4 regions of the Chromobacterium haemolyticum genome follow, and region 1 is predicted to be linked to each of the others. Evidence: predicted binding sites of a transcription regulator. Region 1 holds the regulator's gene; each other region holds the start of a gene.

Region 1 (5,214 bases):
TTCGGCAACGAAACCTTCGGCCTGTCGATCGAAGAAGTCGAGCAGTGCAACCGTCTGGTCACCATCCCCGGCAATCCGGACTACTTCTCGCTGAATCTGGCAATGGCGGTGCAGGTTATGACCTACGAGCTGTTCAGTCACACCGGCGTGGACGTCGATTATCTGCGCGCCGACAGCGACGCGGCGGCGCTGGGCGAGGTGGAGGGCTTCTGCGGCCATCTGGAACAGACCATGGACAAGATCGGCTACTTCCGCCGCCGCAACAGCGAGCGGATGATGCGCCGGATGCGCACCCTATTCAACCGCGCCGGCCTGCTGCGCGAGGAGATCGACATCCTGCGCGGCTTCCTCAAACAGGTGCAGCGTGCTGCCGACGGCGAAGTCCGTCGCGACGCGCCCGGACCGAATGGCGAATAAGCCGCCGTTCACCCTGCCCTACGCGCATCCGGCGGTGCGCGATCTGGCTTTTCTTCTCACCGCGCCCTCTCCCTGGAAAAGCGGCGCGGACATTCCGCCGCACCGGCTGCTGGGCCCCGACGGCCCGGCGCTGCTGCAAGCGCTGGACGCTCATCCCGCCGAGCTGCGGCACTGGCTGGCGCGCCAGCCCACCCGCCGCCTGGGTCATTACGCCGAGCGCTTGCTATCGTTCTGGTTCCGCTTGGCGCCGCACATCGAACTAGTCGCCAGCAATCTGCCTGTGCGCGGTCCAGACGGCCGCACCGTCGGAGAATTCGACTTCCTTTTGCGCCTGGACGGCCAACCGCTGCACCTGGAAGCCGCCAGCAAGTTCTACCTGCAGCTGGGCCGCAGCGCCGATACGCTGACCGGCCCCAGCCTGCGCGACGCCTGGGCGCTGAAAGCCCATAAGCTGCAGACCCAGCTGCGTCTATCCCGTCACCCCGCGGCGCAAGCGACGCTGCCGGAAGGCTTTGCCGGCTGCGCGGTCGGCGCCCGGCTCAGCGGTTGGCTGTTCCACGCTCAAGACACCTCGCCGGAACCGCCGCCCGGCGCCCTGCCGCTATACGGGCAATACTGGCCGCTGCGCGGCGACTGGCCTGCGTTGAACGCGGACTCCCGCTGGGCCTGGCTGCCCAGGCTCAGTTGGCTGGCGCCTGCGCGCCTCTCGCGGGAACACACCGCCGATGCGGCGGAACTGCGCGCGCGGCTGGAACAGGCAGAGGCACCGCAATTGCTTGCCGAACTGCAACCCGGCCCGGACGGCGACTGGCATGAAGTGGCGCGAGGCTTCGCCGTTCCGCCGGGATGGCCTCAAGAAGCGCCGTTGTCGCGCTTGTTGCGGCAAATCGCGGACTGCGCGCCGCCGCAATGAAAAAGGCAAGCCTCATGGCTTGCCTAAGAGGCTGTTCATAATCTGCTGCGCTTCGTGATACGCCCCACGGTGAGTACCGCTTCGAAATGCTCATGTACCACTATGTACATTCCGCTTTCTCAGCGGTTTTCGCCTTGTCTCGCTCTTGCTCGCTAGATTTTCAACTGGCTCTAAGAACCTGTTTACGATCCGCTTTCTCAGCCGTTTTCGTCTGACCTCCTCTTGTCTCGCGAGATCATAAACACGCTCTTACGTCTTTCGCGGCTCCGTAGAAGCGGCGGGATCAATGACCGTTGGCGTGAGCACAGCCGGAAATCAGCGCCTTCAACTCATCCACCATCACCAACTGGATGTGCTTGTGATCGACCGTGATCCAGCCTTGCTGCTGGAACTTGGACAGCGTGCGGCTGACGGTTTCCAGTTTCAACCCCAGGAAGCTGCCGATTTCCTCGCGGCTCATGCGCAGGATGAAATCATTGGCGGCGAAGCCGCGGGTGGACAGACGCTGGGACAAATTGAGCAGGAAGGCGGCCAGGCGTTCTTCCGCCTTCATGTTGCCCAATAGCAACATTACATTTTGATCGCGAACGATCTCGCGGCTCATCAGTCGGTAGAAGTGGTGCTGCAAGGTGGGAATTTCGCGGCCCAGGCTCTCCATGCGGCTGAACGGCAACTCGCACACCTCGCTATCCTCCAGCGCGATGGCGTCGCAACCGTGAACATTGGCGGAAATACCGTCCAAGCCCATTAGTTCGCCGGACATGTGAAAGCCGGTCACCTGCTCGCGGCCGTCCTGACTGGCCACGCTGGTCTTGAAGAAGCCGGTGCGCACCGCGAACAGCGAGCGGAAGCCCTCGCCGCTGCGGAACAGGTACTCGCCGCGCTTCAAACGGCGGCTTTGACGGATCACTGCGTCAAGCTGGGTCAGTTCCTCGCGGTTGAGCCCCACTGGCAGACAGAGTTCCTTCAGGCTGCAGTTGGAGCAGGAGACCTTCAGGTTATGCAAAGAGATATGGTTCTGATCGGACATGGCATGTTTAGTACAAGCTTGCGACGAAGCTTGACCCTTATCAAAGCGAAATTCGCAGGATTTCCGCAAATTTACCAGTCCACCAGAGGTTTTGCCATCCAAATACGACATGAAGACCACCCACCCATTTTCTCCTGCCCATTTTGAATTCGACCGCGCTCTGATTGAACGCCTCGACGGGACAGGTCCTAGATATACGTCATACCCGACAGCAGATCGCTTTACGCCGGGTTTTGCCGAAAGAGACTACATCCACTGGCTACGGCAGCGCAGCATCGGCGCCAACCGGAAACCTTTATCATTGTACGCTCATATACCTTTTTGCAACACTATCTGCTACTACTGCGGTTGCAACAAGATCATCACCAAGGATAGCGGCAAAGCCGACTTGTATCTGGACTACCTGGAAAAGGAAGTCCAGATGGTCGCCTCCTGTCTGGGGCGCCGAGAGCAGGTGATACAGCTGCATTTCGGCGGCGGTACCCCGACTTTCCTGTCCGACGCGCAACTGGAACGATTGATGACCTTGCTCAAGACTCATTTCGAGTTCTTGAAGGAGGGGGAGTATTCCATAGAAATAGACCCGCGCAAAGTCAGTGCAGCTACAATTTTCAAGCTGGCCGAATTAGGTTTCAACCGCATCAGCGTCGGCATTCAGGACTTCGAGCCCGCGGTGCAGCAGGCGGTGAACCGCGTGCAGTCCGAAGCGGAAACTCTAGAGGTGATCCAGGCGACGCGCGACGCCGGCTTCAAGTCCGTCAGCGTCGACCTGATTTACGGCCTGCCCTTGCAGACCCGTGAATCGGTGCGTCGCACGCTGGACAAAGTGATCGCCATAGGACCGGACCGGCTGGCGCTGTACAACTACGCCCATTTGCCCACCGTGTTCATGCCGCAACGCCGCATCAACGAGGCCGATCTGCCGTCGCCGGAAACCAAGCTGGACATCCTGCAGGACTCGGTGCAACGCCTGGCCGACGCCGGCTATGTGTTCATCGGCATGGATCACTTCGCCAAGCCGGACGACGAACTGGCCTCCGCCTTGCGCCAGGGCCGGCTGCAGCGCAATTTCCAGGGTTATTCCACGCATGCGGACTGCGACATGATTGGCCTTGGCGTGTCCTCCATCGGCAAGGTCGGCCCCTGCTACAGTCAGAGCGCCAAAGATCTGGACAGCTACTACGCGGCGCTGGACAGCGGCCATCTGCCGGTGCTGCGCGGGCTGACGCTGGACAATGACGACATCCTTCGTCGCAGCATCATCCAGGGTCTGATGTGCCGTTTCTCGCTGTCCGTGGAAGCGCTGGAGGAAATTCACGGCATCAACTTCGCCGAGTACTTTGCGGAAGAGTTGCCGCAGATCCGCGAATATCAGCAACTGGGGCTGCTTTCCTTCGACGGCGACTTCATCATGGTGGAACCCAAGGGCCGTCTCCTGATCCGCAATATCGCGATGATCTTCGATAAGCACCTGCGCGAGCGCCGCACCCAGGCTCGCTACTCCAAAACCATTTAAGCCAGTCCCATGACAAAACAGCCCGCGTCTAAACGCGGGCTATTTATCGTTGGAGCCTGGCAAAAGCTTACCAGATGTCTTTTTCCACCTTGGCCGCCAGTTCCGGGTAATCCGCCACCTTGAACACAGGGGTGGACTCGCCTTGCTTCAGCTGACGCTCATAGTCCTTCAACACGATGAAGAAGTAACGCGACAACAACACAATGGCCACCAGATTAATCAAGGCCATCAAGCCCATGGCGAAGTCGGCCATGTCCCATACCAGCGGCAAGCTGGCCACCGCGCCGAACATCACCATCGCCAGCACGATCAGCCGGAACACCAACAAGATCCACTTGTTGCTGCGAATGAATTCGACATTGCCCTCGGCGTAAGCGTAATTGCCGATGATGGTGGAAAAGGCGAACAGGAACATCGCCACCGCGAGGAAGGACGCCCCGATCGGGCCGAACTGGGCCTCGATGGCCTTCTGCGTCAGCGCCACCCCGCTCAAACCCTGATCATGCACGCCGGACAACAGAATGATGGCCGCCGTGGCGGTACAGATCACCATGGTGTCGATGAAGACGCCGAACATCTGGATCGCGCCCTGGCTTGCCGGATGGCGCGAGGTCGCCGTCGCGGCGGCGTTGGGAGCGGAACCCATGCCCGCCTCATTGGAAAACAGACCGCGCTTGATACCCAGCATCATCGCCTGGCTCACGGCGTATCCGGCAAAACCGCCCGCGGCCTGCTCCAGACCAAAAGCGCTCTTGACGATCAACACAATCAGACCGGGCAACTCGGCGGCATGCACCGCCAACACATAGAAGGTCATCAGCAAATAGACGGCCGCCATCACCGGCACCAGCCATTCGGCCACCCGCGCCACCGAGCGCACGCCGCCAAAGATGATGGGCGCGCTCATCACCACCAGGGCGATGCCCACCATATAGCGGTTCCAGCCCCAGGCGCCCTCGGTGGCCGCCACGATGGAGTTGGCCTGCACCGCGTTGAACACCAAGCCGAAAGCCAGAATCAGGCACAAGGCGAAGATCACGCCCAGCCAGCGTTGCCCCAGGCCTTTCTGGATGTAGTAGGCCGGACCGCCGCGGAAGGTGTCGTCATGGTGATTGGTCTTGAACAGCTGCGCCAAGGTCGATTCGGCGAAAGCGCTGGCCATGCCCAGCATGGCGGTCAGCCACATCCAGAACACCGCGCCGGGTCCGCCGGCGGCAATGGCGATGGCCACGCCGGCGATGTTGCCGGTGCCCACCCGGCTGGCGAGGCCGGTGGCGAAGGCCTGAAACGGCGAGATGTCGTCCTTGCTGCGGTGGCCGCCGCGGCCGCCCATCATCT
Region 2 (5,214 bases), 2.2 Mb from region 1:
CAGCCACTTATTGTCGGTCAGGTTGGGGAAGCCCTTGGCGCCGCGGGCGTCGGAACCGTGGCACTGCACGCAGTAGGTCTGGAACAGGCGCTTGCCCATTTCCTGAGCTTTGGGGTCGGCGGCCACGGCCTTGACGTCCTGTTTCAGGAATTGGTCGTACAGCGGCTGATACTTGGCTTCCGCCTGCGCGCGTTCCTTCTTGTACTGGTCTACCGAGGTCCAGCCGAACACGCCTTTCCAGGTGCCCAGGCCAGGGTACAGGATCAGATAGACCACGGCGAAGGCCAGGGTCACGTAGAACATCAACATCCACCAGCGCGGCAGCGGGTGGTTGTACTCGGAAAGGTCGCCGTCCCACACGTGGCCGGTGATCTCAACCTGTTCGCCCTTTTGCACCTTGATCTTGGATTGTGAAAACACCAGATAGGTCAGCCAAACGAGGCCGCCCAGCACGATCGCGGTGATCCAGATGTTCCAGAATTCGCTCACGAAATCACTCATTTTTTTGCTCCGTTGGAAGCTTGGTCTTGTTCCGCTTCCTGCACCTTGTCGTCGTCGAGGAAGGGCAAGTTGGCCGCATCCTCATACCGGTTCTTGGAGCGCTTGCTGTAGGCGATGCCCAGCACCACGATGAAGAATGCAAAGCACACTACCGTGAACAGCGAGCGCCCGATGGTTACCCAGTCCATGGCTTAACGAACGTTCTTCAAGGCAAGGCCCAGGCCTTGCAGGTAAGCGACCAGCACGTCCATTTCCGACTTGCCTTCCACCTGGGCTTTGGCCTCGGCGATGTCTTTGTCGGTATAGGGAACGCCCACCAGGCGCAGCGCCTTCATCTTGGTCGGCACGATGTCGGCGTCGGCCAGATTCTTGGCCAGCCACGGGAAGGCCGGCATATTGGACTCGGGAACCACGTCGCGCGGGTTGATCAGGTGCACGCGATGCCATTCGTCGGAGTAGCGGGCGCCCACGCGGGCCAGGTCCGGGCCCGTGCGCTTGGAGCCCCACAGGAAGGGGTGGTCGTAGACCGACTCGCCGGCCACGGAGTAATGACCGTAGCGTTCGGTTTCAGCGCGGAACGGACGTATCATCTGCGTGTGGCAGGTGTGGCACCCTTCGCGGATGTAGATGTCGCGGCCAGCCAGTTGCACGGCGGTGTAGGGCTTGACGCCGGCCACCGGCTGAGTGGTCGATTTCTGGAAGGCCAGCGGCAGGATTTCCACCAGGCCGGCCACGCTGACGACCAGCAGGGTGAACACGATCAGATAGCCGACGTGTTCTTCGATCAGTTTTTGTATCTTATCCATGATGTTTCCTTGCGCCTCAATGAGCGTGGGCGGTGATGGCCGGGATCTTGGCGTCTACGGCACGGCCCGCGGTTACGGTGCGGAAGGTGTTGTAGGCCATCAGGAACATGCCGAGCAGGTACAGGAAGCCGCCGAGCAGACGCACGAAGTGGTACGGATAGGTGGCTTTGACCGCCTCAACGAAAGCGTAGGTCAGGGTTCCGTCCGGGTTCAGCGCGCGCCACATCAGGCCCTGGGTCACGCCGGAGATCCACAATGCGGCGATGTACAGCACCACGCCGACGGTGGCGAGCCAGAAATGGGCTTCAACCAGCTTCAGGCTGAACATGGATTCGCGGCCGAACAGGCGGGGAATCAGGTAGTACATGGAACCGATGGTGATGAAGCCCACCCAGCCCAGCGCGCCGGAGTGCACGTGGCCGATGGTCCAGTCGGTGTAGTGAGACAAGGCGTTGACGGTCTTGATCGACATCATCGGGCCTTCGAAGGTGGACATGCCGTAGAAGGACAGCGATACCACCAGGAATTTCAGCACTGGGTCGGTGCGCAGCTTATGCCAAGCGCCCGACAGGGTCATGATGCCGTTGATCATGCCGCCCCAGCTCGGGGCCAGCAGCACCAGGGAGAACACCATGCCTACGGATTGGGTCCAGTCCGGCAGGCTGGTGTAGTGCAGGTGGTGAGGGCCGGCCCACATATAGGTGAAGATCAGCGCCCAGAAGTGCACTACGGACAGGCGGTAGGAGTAAACCGGACGGCCAGCCTGTTTCGGGATGAAGTAGTACATCATGCCCAGGAAGGCGGCGGTCAGGAAGAAGCCCACGGCGTTATGGCCGTACCACCATTGCACCATGGCGTCCACGGCGCCGGAGTAGGCGGAGTAGGATTTCCACAGCGACACCGGCACGAAGGCGGAGTTGACGATGTGCAGCAGGGCCACGGCCAGGATGAAGGCGCCGTAGAACCAGTTGGCCACGTAGATGTGTTTGACCTTGCGGATGGCGATGGTGCCAAAGAAAACAATGGCGTAAACAACCCAGATCACCGCGATCAGGAGCTTGATCGGCCATTCCAGCTCGGCGTACTCCTTGCTGGTGGTCAGGCCCAGCGGCAAGGTGATGGCGGCCAGCACGATCACCAGTTGCCAGCCCCAGAAGGTGAAGGCGGCGAGCTTGTCGGAGATCAGCCGGACGTTACAGGTACGCTGCACTACGTAGTAGGAAGTGGCGAACAAACCGCAGCCGCCGAAGGCGAAGATGACCGCATTGGTGTGCAGCGGGCGCAGGCGGCCGAAGTGGAACCATGGGCCGAAGTTCAAATCGGGCCAGACCAGTTGGGCCGCAATGATGACGCCCACCAACATGCCGACAATGCCCCACACGACGGTCATGATGGCAAATTGGCGCACCACCTTATAGTTATAAGTGGATTGCGTTTCCATTTAGGGTTTTCTCCAAGGTTGCTAACTCAGAACGTGACATATCTAATCGACGGCTTGAAGTCCGGGCGACTGTCCCAATCTGTACTGATGTGACTGTATCCAGACGAAGCCGTAGGGAAAACGACTTTTATTAAAATCAAGCGCTTGACCCAGATCGCAGCGGTACTGATGTCTGTATTAGCAGTTCATCCCGTATTGCGACAGCGCAATTTCCCCATTTAGTTAACCCGGCATTCTAAATCAATTACCCATATCGGGCCAGTTTGGACGGCCGGGGATGTCGCTTTCCCATTTGTCTTTATTTATGTCTCAAGCGAGCGTGACAGTTCTTGCAAATACTGTTGCTACTGGCGAGATTGTATTGTCTGGCGGCCCAGCCTTCTTGACCTGGATCAAGATGTCATAAAACGCAGCGTTTACCCGCGGCAAGTGCTAAAATAAGAAGGTTTTGCAACGATTGCAGGCAGATCATGACCGTTTCCGTCCGCTACACCCTATGTCCCCGCGCCCCTGAGGCGCATCTTTTCGAGGTCGTCCTGACCGTTTCCAAACCCGCAAAGAACGGCCAGATTTTCTCCTTGCCGGCTTGGATTCCCGGTAGTTACATGATCCGGGAGTTCTCCAGGCATATTGTGGAAATTCGCGCGGAATCCGCGGGAAAAGCGGTGCAGCTGGTCCAGTTGACAAAAAACAGCTGGCAAGCCGCGCCGGTCAAGGGCGTGCTGGTTCTGCGCTATAAAGTTTATGCGTTTGATCTGTCCGTGCGCGGAGCGTATCTGGACGCGGAGCGCGGCTTCTATAACGGCAGCAGCGTTTTCCTGGCGGTGGACGGCTATGAAAACGAGGCCTGCGCGGTGGAGATCCTGCCGCCGGAAGGCAAGGCCTACGCCGATTGGAAAGTGGCGACCAGTCTGCCGGCGCGCGGCGCGGACAAGAAAACCGGCTTCGGCGGCTATCAGGCGGCTTCCTACGACGAGTTGATCGACCATCCTGTGGAGTTGGGCGCCTTCGAGCGAGTCAGCTTCAAAGCCTGCGGCGTACCGCACGAATTCGTTGTCTCCGGTCGTTTCCGCGCCGACCTCAAGCGCTTGGCGCGCGACACCAAGAAAATTTGCGAATACCAGATCAAATTGTTTGGCGAGCCGGCTCCGTTCGAGCGCTATGTGTTCATGCTTTTCGTCGGCAAAGACATCTACGGCGGTCTGGAGCATCGCGCTTCCACCGCGCTGGTGGCCAACCGCGACGATTTGCCGCAACAGGGCGTTGAGGAGATCGGCGACGGCTATCTGAAACTGTTGGGTCTGATCAGCCACGAATACTTCCACAGTTGGAATGTCAAGCGGATGAAGCCGGCGGCGTTCACGCCCTATGATCTGAACCAGGAAGGCTACACCCGTTTGTTGTGGGCCTTTGAGGGCATCACTTCCTATTACGACGACCTGAGCCTGGTGCGCTGCGGTCTGATCGATGAAAAGCGCTATCTGGGCCTGCTGGCGGAAACCATCAGCGGCGTGGAGCGCGGCGCCGGCCGCCTGAAGCAGACCTTGGAGCAATCCAGTTTCGAAGCCTGGACCAAATATTACCGGCAAGACGAAAACAGCCCCAACAGCATCGTCAGCTATTACACCAAGGGCGCGCTGGCCGCGTTGGCGCTGGACTTGACCATACGCCGCGACAGCCAGGGCCGTCAGTCGCTGGACGATGTGATGCGGGCGCTGTGGCGCAAGTGGCTGGACGACGGCAAGGGTTTGGCCGAGGACGAGTGGGAAAAACAGGCGCAGGCCGTTACCGGCCTGGATCTCAAGGCCTTTTTCGATCGCGCGCTGCGCGGCGTTGAGCCCCTGCCGCTGGCCGAACTGTTGGCGGCCCAGGGCGTGGAGCTGCGCTTCGAGCCGGCGGCCAACGCCGGCGACCGTGGCGGTCTGGCGCTGAGCGGCAAGCCTGCGCCGGCCAGCCTGGGGGTCAAGGCTGTGGCCGAGGCCCAGGGCGTGCGTGTGCTCAATGTCTACGACGGCGGCGCGGCGCAAAGCGCCGGCCTGTCCGGCGGCGACGTGATCGTGGCGATAGACAAGCTCAAAGCGGTGGATCTGGACAAGGCGCTGGCGCGTTATCAGCCGGGCGATAAGCTTAAACTGCATTGGTTCCGCCGCGACGAACTGATCAGCGCGCAAGTGGAGCTGCAAGCCGCGCCTGCCGACGCCTGCCGGTTGCTGTTGCAGGACGACGGCGCCCGGTGGCTGCGCCGCTAACATTCATCGGGACGGTGCCGTTCCCCGGCGCGGTTCCCCTCCAGCCAAGACCGGCGCAGCCGGCATCGAAGGAGACGTAGACATGGCTCAACAGCCGCAAGTCAAGTATCGCAACGATTACGCAGCCCCCGCTTTTCTGATCGACCGGGTCGATCTGAGCTTCGACATCGAAGACGACGCCACCCGCGTGCATGCGCGCCTGGTGGTGACCCGCAAC
Region 3 (5,214 bases), 280 kb from region 1:
GGATCAGAGGCGGCGGAAAATGACGTCCCACACGCCGTGGCCCAGTTTGATGCCGCGGGCCTCGAACTTGGTCAGCGGGCGGTAGTCCGGGCGTGGCGCGTAGCCATCGGCGGTATTGACCAGCTGCGGCTGGCTGCTGAACACGTCCATGATTTGCAAGGCGTAGTCTTCCCAATCGGTGGCGGCGTGCAGGTAGCCGCCCGGCTTGAGCTTGGTGATCAGCTTCTCCACCAGCGGCGCCTGGATCAAGCGCCGTTTGTTGTGGCGTTTCTTGTGCCAGGGGTCGGGGAAGAAAATATGCACTCCATCCAGGCTGCCGTCGGCCAGCATGTGATCCAGCACTTCCACCGCGTCGTGTCGGATGATGCGCAGATTGCTCAATTCTTTTTCCGCGATCAGCTTGCACAGATTGCCGACGCCGGGAGAGTGCACTTCCACGCCCAGGTAGTCTTGATCCGGATTGGCGGCGGCGATTTCGGCGGTGGCGCCGCCCATGCCAAAGCCGATCTCCAGAATTTTGGGCGCGGCGCGGCCGAAGGCCTGCTCCAGATCGATGCGCTCGGGGCGGTATTCTATGCCCCAGCGCGGCATGCCTTCGTCCATCGCGCGTTGCTGGCCGGGGGACAGATGGCCTTGGCGCAGGACGAAGCTGCGGATGGCGCGTTGAAATGCCGGATTTTCCATAGAGAAGCCTGCTGAAAACTCAAAAAAACCGCGATGTTACCGAATCTTGGCCGCCGAGGCGAGTGCGACGGCGATGCGTTCCGGCGCTTGGGCCAGCGCCGCCAGGTAGACGGCAGTGTCGGGCCAGCGGAGTACCGGCAGCAATTCCCGGCGCAAACGCCTGTTGTCCAACTGCCTGGACTCCATCATATACGACCATAGACCAGCGGAGACTCGGGCGCGGACTTCCTCGCGCGGCAGCAAGGGCGGCAAGACCAGGTCCAGCGTGGCGGCGAGCCGGCGGTACCATTCGCTGATTGGAAGCGGCTGATCGTCGCTGGCGTTGTATACGCGAGGGCCGCCGCGGCATTGCCGCAATGCCGCCACGCAGGCGGCGGCAAGGTCGTCGGCGTGGATGTGATTGCTCCAGCTGTCCTCTTCCGGGCGGATCAGCGGCGTTTGCGAGGCGAAACGGCTCAACGGAAGGCGATTGTCGGCGTAGATGCCCGGTGCGCGCAACACGGTCAGTTGACTGCCGTGGGCTGCGGCAAAGCTTCGCAATTGGGTTTCGGCGTCCAAGCGTCGGAAGGCGCGATCGTTGTGCGGGCGAGGACGGGCGCCTTCATCCAGCAAAGCGCCATCGGCATTGCCGTACACGCCGCTGGTGCTGATATAGACTAGGCGCTGTGGTATCCTGCAACCTTTTGCCAACGCAGACAACAACTTGCGCATGCGCAAGTCCTTGCGGCCGGTTTCCTGGGGGGGAGCGGTCAGCAGCAGATCGTCGGCCAGGCCGGCCAATCGGCGCAAAGTGACGGGGTTGTCCAGATCGCCCCGGATGGGCGTGACGCCCTGCCGGCGCAGCGCTTCGGCGCTCGCGCTTGAGCGGCATAGCGCCAGCACTCGCCAGCGGCGGGTCAGTTCCGGCAAAGCGCGGCGCGCGACATCGCCGGCGCCGATGATCATCAGGGTTCGCATGATGCGCATTTTAGCCAGATATTGAGTAGAGGAAACAGATGACAGCGCAGGTGAAAGTGCTCCCCAGCGGGCATACATTTGGCGTCGAGCCGCATGAAACCGTATTGGAAGCGGCTTTGCGTCAGGGAGTGGGCCTGCCCTACGGCTGCCGTGACGGGGCATGCGGCGCCTGCAAAGGCAAGGTAGTGGATGGCGAAGTGAGCCAGGATGGTTTCCAGGAAAAAGCCCTGACCGAGGCCGAACGCGCCCAAGGGCTGGCTCTGTTCTGTTGCGCCCGCCCTCAGGGCGACATCACCATCGAGGCTCGCGAAGTGGCTGGAGCGGGCGATATCCAGATCAAGACCTTGCCGTGCCGTGTAGAGAAAATCGAGAAAATCCACGACGTGGCGGTGCTCAAGCTCAAGTTGCCGGTATCGGAGCGCCTGCAGTTCAAGGCTGGTCAATACATCGACATCCTGATGAAGGATGGAAAGAAGCGCAGCTTCTCCATCGCCAACGCGCCGCATGACGACGCTTTTCTAGAGTTGCACATCCGTCATCAACCTGGCGGTTCGTTCTCCGACTACGTGTTCAGTCAGATGAAGGAACGCGAAATCATGCGCTTCAAGGGCCCGCTGGGCTCCTTCTTCCTGCGCGAGGATTCCGACAAGCCCATCCTCTTCGTGGCCAGCGGCACCGGCTTCGCCCCGGTCAAGGGCATTATCGAGCATGCGATCCACAGCGGAATCCAGCGCGAGATGGTGTTCTATTGGGGCGCGCGGACCAAGGCCGACCTCTATATGGCGGAACTGGCCGGGGCCTGGCAGGCGCAGAACCCCAACATCACCTTCATACCGGTATTGTCCGACGCGCTGCCGACAGACGAGTGGGCGGGCCGTACCGGCTTCGTTCATCAGGCGGTGCTGGAGGATTTCGAAAATTTGTCCGGCTATCAGGTTTACGCTTGCGGCGCGCCGCTGATGGTGGAGGCCGCGCACGGCAGCTTCACGCGCGAACGCGGCTTGCCGGAGGATGAATTCTTTTCCGACGCGTTTTTCCTGTCCAAGGATATGGGCGGCAGCAAGTGAGCGCATCGGCTCGACGTGGATGACGAGCGCCAATTTTTGAGATGGAACGGATCCGGACTGTATCGCTTTTCGAGCAACTGTAATGATATAAGTTGCTGATTTTTAGGAAATGAGCCCCTGGCTAGAGCCAGGGGCTTTTTATTTGTCTTGCATCAAATTTGTGAGGCATGCCATTTGATTTGGGTCAATGGGCGGGCGCCCCAACTGGCTAAGATGAGGGTCAAGAAACCTATATGGGGCGTGGCCCCGGAAAAGGAGTGGCGATGGAACTTCTGACTCTGCTTCTCTCCGACGATGTCGGCATTTTAAGCTTGGTGACCATTGTGGTGACTACCCTGGTGGTGCTAGGCGCTCTGGTGGCGATTTTCAAGAACGTGAAAAAGCCGGAGTGAGCGTCTGAGCAAACAGCATGTGTTTATCCTCTTGATGTGTGTGTTGGTGGATGCGGTGGTGGGCCGCATCCACTTTTTTTTTTGCGTTTTACGCCTTGTTCTTGATCCCGCGTTCTTTTATCGCTTATCACGTCGATAGGCGCTTGTCTTGATTTCTGCTTGCCGGAATATCCCCTTTCTGAATTGTCTCCCGCAATATTTCACGCAGTAATAATTAATAATTATTTAAAAGAAAAGTAAGCAAATATTTTGTGCGCTGCACATTTTATTATTTTGTCATTCTTATGGGTGAGTTCTATAAAGCTTTTGTTCTATTGCCATAGTGGGTGAGATAGGGCAGGGGAAGCTATTTGATGCAGGTCAAACGGATGTTCGACTGTTCTGGCGATCACTAAATCCGAGGTATACCATTGTCTCAGATGATAAGAATTTAATTATATAACAACAGATTTGCAGGTTAATGTACTCTCACGGAGAACGAAAATGTCTACGGAAACTGAAACCCAAGGCGGCGGCGCTCCCAAGCTCAAGCTTGGCGCGCTGACCGCTCTGGTGGTGGGCTCCATGATCGGTGGCGGCATCTTCTCGCTGCCTCAGAACATGGCGGCGGGTGCCGGAGCCGGCGCTATCTTGATCGGTTGGGTGATTACCTTCTTCGGGATGTTGACTCTGGCATTTGCCTTCCAGATGCTGGCCAACCGCAAGCCGGAAGTTGAAGGCGGCGTTTATGGCTACGCCAAGGCGGGTTTCGGCAACTACATGGGCTTCAACTCGGCTTGGGGTTACTGGATTTCAGCCTGGATCGGCAACGTATCCTATTTTGTGGTGATGTTCTCGGCGCTGGCCTTCTGGTTTCCTGTGTTCGGCGAGGGCAATACCACCACCGCCATCGTCTGCGCATCCATCCTGTTGTGGGCCTTGCACTTCCTAGTGCTGCGCGGCGTGCACGGCGCTGCCTTCATCAACACCATCACCACCGTAGCCAAACTGGTCCCGCTGGCGTTGTTCATTCTGCTGGTTATCTTCGCCTTCAAAGTGGATACCTTTAACCTGGATTTCTGGGGCTCGACCAAACTCGGCTCGGTTGTCGACCAAGTGAAGAGCACCATGTTGGTGACGGTATGGGTGTTCATCGGCATCGAAGGCGCATCGATGTTCTCCAGCCGTGCGGAAAACATGAAAGAAGTGGGCAAGGCCACTGTGATTGGTTTCCTGCTGACCATCGCCTTGCTGGTTGCGGTGTCTGTGCTGTCGCTGGGCGTCATGACCCAGGCTGAACTGGCCGCGCTGAAAAACCCGTCCACCGCCTATGTGCTGGAAAAAGCCATCGGTCCATGGGGCGCCAACTTGATGAACGCCGGTCTGGTGATCTCCGTGGGCGGCGCGTTGTTGGCTTGGACGCTGCTGGCTTCCGAAGCGCCCTACCTGGCAGGCAAGGACGGCGTGATGCCCAAGGTATTCGGCACCACCAACGCCAATGGTTCTCCGGCCGCCTCGCTGTGGCTGACCAACGGTCTGATCCAACTGTTCCTGATCATCACGCTGTTCAGTTCCGCGGGCTACCTGGCGCTGCTGTCGCTGGCCACCTCGATGATTCTGATTCCCTACCTGCTGTGCGCCGGCTATGCCTTGCTGGTGGCCAAGCGCGGCGAGGGCTACGCCCAGGGCGAGTCCAGCGGCAAAGAGTTCGGCATCGCCACCATCGCTTCGGTCTACGGCATCTGGCTGATCTACGCCGCCGGCCTGAAGTACCTGTTCCTGTCGATGGTGCTGTACGCTCCGGGTCTGCTGTTCTACCTGTGGGCTCGCAAGGAACGCGGCGAGAAAGCGTTCACCGGTCCGGAAGCGATACTGGCTGCGCTGATCGTGGTGGCGGGTTTGTTCGCCGGCTACGAGTTGCTCACCGGAGCGCTGACGCTCTAAGTCGGATTTAGAAGTAAGAAGATTACCGGAGGCGCGCGAGATCCTCGGGCCTCCACCAGCTCCCCCAATATCATTAAGGAGTTTGTCATGACCAAGTTTGGTGTTCATTCCGAGTGTGGCAAGTTGCGAACTGTGATGGTGTGCCGTCCCGGCCTGGCGCATAAGCGCCTGACCCCGGACAACTGCCACGG
Region 4 (5,214 bases), 820 kb from region 1:
CGATCAGGCCAATCAGAACCACGAAGATGTTGCTGGCGGCGCCGGAGTATTTCTTCATGGACGGCACTTTGGCGATGGCGTACATCGGCATCAGGAACAGCAGCATCGCGATGACCGGGCCGCCCAGGGTTTCGATCATGCCCAGGATGCTGGGGTTGAACGTGGCCACGGCCCAGGTGGTGATGATCATGAACACGGCGGTGAAGCGGTCCAGCTTGGCGGTCTCGATGGACTTGCCGTTCTGGCGCAGCTGCTTGATCACCAGGCCGTTGAAGCCTTCTTTCGCGCCCAGGTAGTGACCCAGGAAGGACTTGCTGATAGCGACGATGGCGATCAGCGGAGCCACCCATTCAATCACCGGGTTGCGGAAGTGGTTGGCCAGGTAAGACAGGATGGAAATGTTCTGCGCTTTGGCGGCGGCCAGGTCGGCCGGGGACAGACTGAATACACAGCTGAACACGAAGAACATCACGGACAGCACCATCATGACGTGAGCGCGGATCAGCACGCGGCCGGCGGCCGGTTCCGCGGCGTCGCCATGCAGCTTCTGCTGGTCAACGGAGAAGGAAGAAATGATGGGCGAGTGGTTGAAGGAGAACACCATTACCGGGATGGCCAGCCACAGCGTTTTGTAGAACGCGCCGTGGGACAGGGCGTCTCCCAGGCTGCCGGCTTGCTGGATGGCCGCGCCGTTCCATTCCGGAACCAGGTACAGGGCCAGCAGCATCAGGCAGGCGACAAAGGGGTAAACCAGCACGCTCATGGCCTTGACGATCATCTTCTCGCCCAGGCGCACGATGGCCATCAGACCCAGAATCAGGATCAGCGACAGAATGGCGCGCGGCGGAGCGGATACGCCCAACTGGTTGACCATGAAGGACTGCACGGTGTTGGTGATGGCCACGCTGTACACCAACAAGATGGGGTAGATGGCGAAGAAGTACAGCAGGGTAATCAGCTTGCCGGCGCCCACGCCGAAGTGCTCTTCCACTACTTCAGTGATGTCCGCGCCCGGCTTGGAGCTGGACAGCACGAAACGGGTGAGGCCGCGGTGAGCGAAAAAGGTCAGCGGCAGGGCCAGCAGCGCCATGACGATCAACGGCCACAGGCCGCCGATGCCGGCGTTGATGGGCAGGAACAGGGTGCCGGCGCCAATGGCGGTGCCGTACAGGCCCAACATCCAGACGGTATCTTGCTTGGTCCAGGAGGACGAAGCGCCTGATTTGGGCAGGGGGGTGGAAACGGCTTGAGACATGATATTGGCCTTCATTAAAGACAAATGGGGTAATCGTTTTGGCGCGTCGTTCGGCGGCGCGTCGTTTTCATCTCTTGCTAGACTTTTGGTCAGTAGCTGGAACCGCTGATTAGTGATTGCCGGCTTTCATTGATGTGCATGGTATAGGCAGTTGTACTGCGGTGGTTACACATTTCAGAACATCAGTTGATTCTAATCAACTTTATTTTGAAGCAAAACGAACATCCGAACAAATACTATTTAGAACCCATGACTTACAAATAACATGATAATTTGGTTTTATTGGCATTAAATTGCTCAAAATCGTGTTTGATGAATGATTGTTTCAAGAAAAACGGATCTATTCAAAAGTGTGCCAATTTTCGATTTGTCTTGCTTTCGTGTTGTTTTGCTTTTCATGTCTGAATGGATTCGAGCAGGCTGTGTCGAAAAATTGCCGTTGCAACAGCTTGTTCGAGCTAGCTTTGTCGTTTTCGAACACCGGAATGGCATATCCGCTCTTGCGCGTAGGCTGCCTCGCTGTTGTCTGTTCAAACTGGGGGTGTGTTTGTGTTTTCTTATTTAAGTCATTGACTATTAAAGGGTATGTTGGGGTTTTGCTTAGAGGGGAGGGTTTGGGGGCGGGGGCTTGCAAGCAGCGGAATGGCCTGTGCCTCCATAGGGGAGCCACTATATCAGCAAAGCTGGCGGCGCTCTGGGAAGTATGAAAATATGAAATTTAAGGCATAAAATATGTTCGAAAACGAACAAAAATATTTCAAAACGAACAATATTTGGTTGTTTTCTAACATGACTACGGCTTTCAAACATTCGTTTTGTATCTATGCTAATGATTTTCAATGTATTTTTTGTGTTTGTTATCGCGCCTGTTATGCGGGCGACGGCCTCTTTCTGGAAAAAGCGGCATCACACCTGAGTCCTGAGTAGTCAAAACGGATGCGGCGAATATGAGGTGTGAAAGTTGTGAATCCGAGCGCGCGACGGAAAGACCTAGGTTTGATGGTTATCAAACAAGAATGAAGCATTCCGAACATAAAATTTTCGTGAACCAACAATCCGTGCACCCGTTCGCGTGGGAACCAACCACCCAGGCAGCCAACAAAGGCATTGCAGCAACTGGGCTTGAGCCGGCCTCTCCGCCGGGCAGCCTTAGAGACGGCATAGTCAGTTGATAGGCTTCCTAATAAGGTTGACCCGCACGCAGGCGGCTCTGCCCAAGCTCGCGAAATGAAAAACATGAACCACGCCTCCACACTCGCCTACGTCGCGGCTGAAGCCGCCTCCAAACAGACCGTGCTGCGCCAGCACCCCGGACGCTATCTATTGAGCGCCGGCATGGCCGGCGCGCTGATCGCTGTCGTGCTCAGCGTCAGCCTCAAGCTGGGCCAGGTCTTCTTCGCCGTCGGCTCCCCCGGCTACTACATCGCCGTGGCCGGCTTCTTTGGCGTGGCCCTGGTCAGCATCATCGTCTGCAAGCTGGAACTGTTCACCAGCAATGTGATGTATTTCAGCGTGGGCGTGCTTAGCGGCGATTGCCGCGTGTGCAACCTGCTGCGCAGCTGGGCCATGGTCTACCTGGGCAATCTGCTGGGTGTGCTGTTGTTCACCGCGGTGTTCGCCGGAGCAGGCGGCATGGGCAGCCTGCCGGCCGACCACCTGCTGTTCAACGTGGCCGCGCACAAAGTGCACGCCGGCGGCTGGGAAATCTTCTGGAAGGGCGCGCTGTGCAACTGGGTGATCTGTCTGGCGGTGTGGGTGCCGCTGCGCATGGCCGGGGACGCCGCCAAGATGCTGATGATCCTGCTGCTGGTCTTCGTGTTCTTCTTCTCCGGCTTTGAGCACAGCATCGCCAATATGGCCTTCTTCTCGCTGGCCCTGCTGCACGGCATGCAAGGCCTGGACGCCGCCGCCATCCTGCACAATATGATTCCGGCCACCTTGGGCAATATCGCCGGCGGCGCGCTGGGCGTGGGCCTGGTGGTTTACCTGCTGGAGCGCCACACCCTGCCGGCGCGGCGCGAAGCCGCAAAACCGGCCGCGACGGCGCTCGGAACCAGTGTTTGATGTTCGTTTTCGAATGTAATGCGCCGGCTACAATGCCAGCGTATTGATTTGGTTTTGCATGGCATTGAAAATAAAGTGTTTTTTGTGAGGTTTTGCCAGCAGGGCGGCGGTGGCGGCCACCGCGTTTTAGTCTGCGGCAGTTGATCTTGATCAAACGATTTTTTTCGAAACCGAATGTACAATATGTTCAGTACTCAACATTTACTGATAGTTACTAGGAGGCACACATGGATGCTCTGAATCGTGACGCGACTCAAGCCAACCCCTGGCGCGATTTCACCGGTGGTGAATGGCAAAGCAAGGTGGATGTCCGCAACTTCATCCAGCTGAACTACAAGCCGTATGAAGGCGACGCCAGCTTCCTGGCGCCCGCTACCGCGCGCACCCAAAAGCTGTGGGACACCCTGAGCGAGTTGCTGAAAGAAGAACGCGCCCGTGGCGTGCTGGATGTATCCGCGGACCGCGGCAGCTCCATCACTGCGCATGACGCCGGCTACATCGACCAAGCCAGCGAAGTCATCGTCGGCCTGCAAACCGATGCGCCACTCAAGCGCGCCATCATGCCCAACGGCGGCCTGCGCATGGTTGAGAACGGCCTGGAAGCCTTTGGCTTCAAGCTGGACCCGGTCATCAAGGACGTGTGGACCCACTACCGCAAGAGCCACAACCAGGGCGTGTTCGACACCTACACCCCGGACATCATGGCCGCGCGCAAATCCGGCGTGATCACCGGCCTGCCGGACGCCTACGGCCGCGGCCGCATCATCGGCGACTACCGCCGCGTGGCCCTGTACGGCACCGACTTCCTGCGCGCCGAACGCCAAAAAGTATTCCATGAGCTGGACGACGCCGTTTTCAACGAAGACGTGCTGCGCCTGCGCGAAGAACTGTCGGAACAATTCCGCGCGCTGGACGAACTGAAGCAGATGGCCGCCAAGTACGGCTTCGACATCAGCCGCCCGGCCGTCAACGCCCGCGAAGCGGTGCAGTGGACTTACTTTGCTTACCTGGCCGCCGTGAAAGAACAAAACGGCGCCGCCATGTCCTTCGGCCGCGTCGCCACCTTCCTGGACGTCTACATCGAGCGCGATCTGGCCTCCGGCGCGCTGACTGAAGAACAAGCCCAGGAAATGATCGACGACCTGGTGATCAAGCTGCGCATCGTGCGCTTCCTGCGCACCCCGGAATACGACCAACTGTTCTCTGGCGACCCGACTTGGGTGACCGAATCCATCGGCGGCATGGGCGAGGACGGCCGCACCCTGGTGAGCAAGAACAGCTTCCGCTTCCTCAACACCCTGTACAACCTGGGCCCGGCGCCGGAACCCAACCTGACCGTGTTGTGGTCCACCCAGCTGCCGCGCGGCTTCAAAGACTTCTGCGCCAAAGTGTCCATCGACACCAGCTCCATCCAGTACGAAAACGACGACCTGATGCGTCCGCACTGGGGCGACGACTACGGCATCGCCTGCTGCGTGTCCGCGATGCGCATCGGCAAGCAAATGCAGTTCTTCGGCGCCCGCGCCAACCTGGCCAAAGCCATGCTCTACGCCATCAACGGCGGCGTGGATGAAAAATCCGGCGTGCAAGTGGCCAAGGGCTTCGAGCCGATCAAGAGCGACGTGCTGACCTACGAAGAACTGATGCCCAAGTTCGACCTGCTGATGGACTGGCTGGCCGCGACTTACGTCAAGGCGCTGAACTGCATCCACTACATGCACGACAAGTACGCCTACGAACGCATCGAAATGGCGCTGCACGACCGCGACATTCTGCGCACCATGGCTTGCGGCATCGCCGGCCTGTCCGTGGCCGCCGACTCCCTGTCCGCCATCAAATACGCCAAAGTGCACATCATCCGCAACGAAGCGGGCCTGGCGGTGGACTACAAGATC

The links. The regulator FNR, encoded in region 1, switches genes on or off when oxygen is low (the NO sensors DNR and NnrR bind a similar motif). The targets are predictions, from matches to a motif close to TTGATNNNNATCAA.
Positions count from the first base shown of each region.
Region 2: a site for FNR is predicted at 2,875-2,888, ahead of ccoN (cytochrome-c oxidase, cbb3-type subunit I). Genes of this name have one in related genera too.
Region 3: a site for FNR is predicted at 2,883-2,896, ahead of GYH29_RS19610 (DUF3149 domain-containing protein). Genes of this name have one in related genera too.
Region 4: a site for FNR is predicted at 2,252-2,265, ahead of GYH29_RS14365 (formate/nitrite transporter family protein). Genes of this name have one in related genera too.

Region 1 covers NZ_AP019312.1:3,972,553-3,977,766, forward strand. Annotated here, with positions in the region: gene GYH29_RS18200 (RNA methyltransferase) at 1-417, shown strand, start outside; gene GYH29_RS18205 (DUF1853 family protein) at 407-1,330, shown strand; gene fnr (fumarate/nitrate reduction transcriptional regulator Fnr) at 1,614-2,360, opposite strand; gene hemN (oxygen-independent coproporphyrinogen III oxidase) at 2,470-3,876, shown strand; gene GYH29_RS18220 (alanine/glycine:cation symporter family protein) at 3,944-5,214, opposite strand, start outside.
Region 2 covers NZ_AP019312.1:877,105-882,318, forward strand. Annotated here, with positions in the region: gene ccoP (cytochrome-c oxidase, cbb3-type subunit III) at 1-501, opposite strand, end outside; gene GYH29_RS03945 (cbb3-type cytochrome oxidase subunit 3) at 498-689, opposite strand; gene ccoO (cytochrome-c oxidase, cbb3-type subunit II) at 693-1,307, opposite strand; gene ccoN (cytochrome-c oxidase, cbb3-type subunit I) at 1,324-2,748, opposite strand; gene GYH29_RS03960 (M61 family metallopeptidase) at 3,219-4,997, shown strand; gene pepN (aminopeptidase N) at 5,080-5,214, shown strand, end outside.
Region 3 covers NZ_AP019312.1:4,254,310-4,259,523, reverse strand. Annotated here, with positions in the region: gene trmB (tRNA (guanosine(46)-N7)-methyltransferase TrmB) at 4-684, opposite strand; gene GYH29_RS19620 (NAD-dependent epimerase/dehydratase family protein) at 721-1,641, opposite strand; gene GYH29_RS19615 (CDP-6-deoxy-delta-3,4-glucoseen reductase) at 1,680-2,708, shown strand; gene GYH29_RS19610 (DUF3149 domain-containing protein) at 2,972-3,100, shown strand; gene arcD (arginine-ornithine antiporter) at 3,584-5,023, shown strand; gene GYH29_RS19600 (arginine deiminase) at 5,111-5,214, shown strand, end outside.
Region 4 covers NZ_AP019312.1:3,147,841-3,153,054, reverse strand. Annotated here, with positions in the region: gene GYH29_RS14370 (HAAAP family serine/threonine permease) at 1-1,255, opposite strand, end outside; gene GYH29_RS14365 (formate/nitrite transporter family protein) at 2,492-3,319, shown strand; gene pflB (formate C-acetyltransferase) at 3,547-5,214, shown strand, end outside.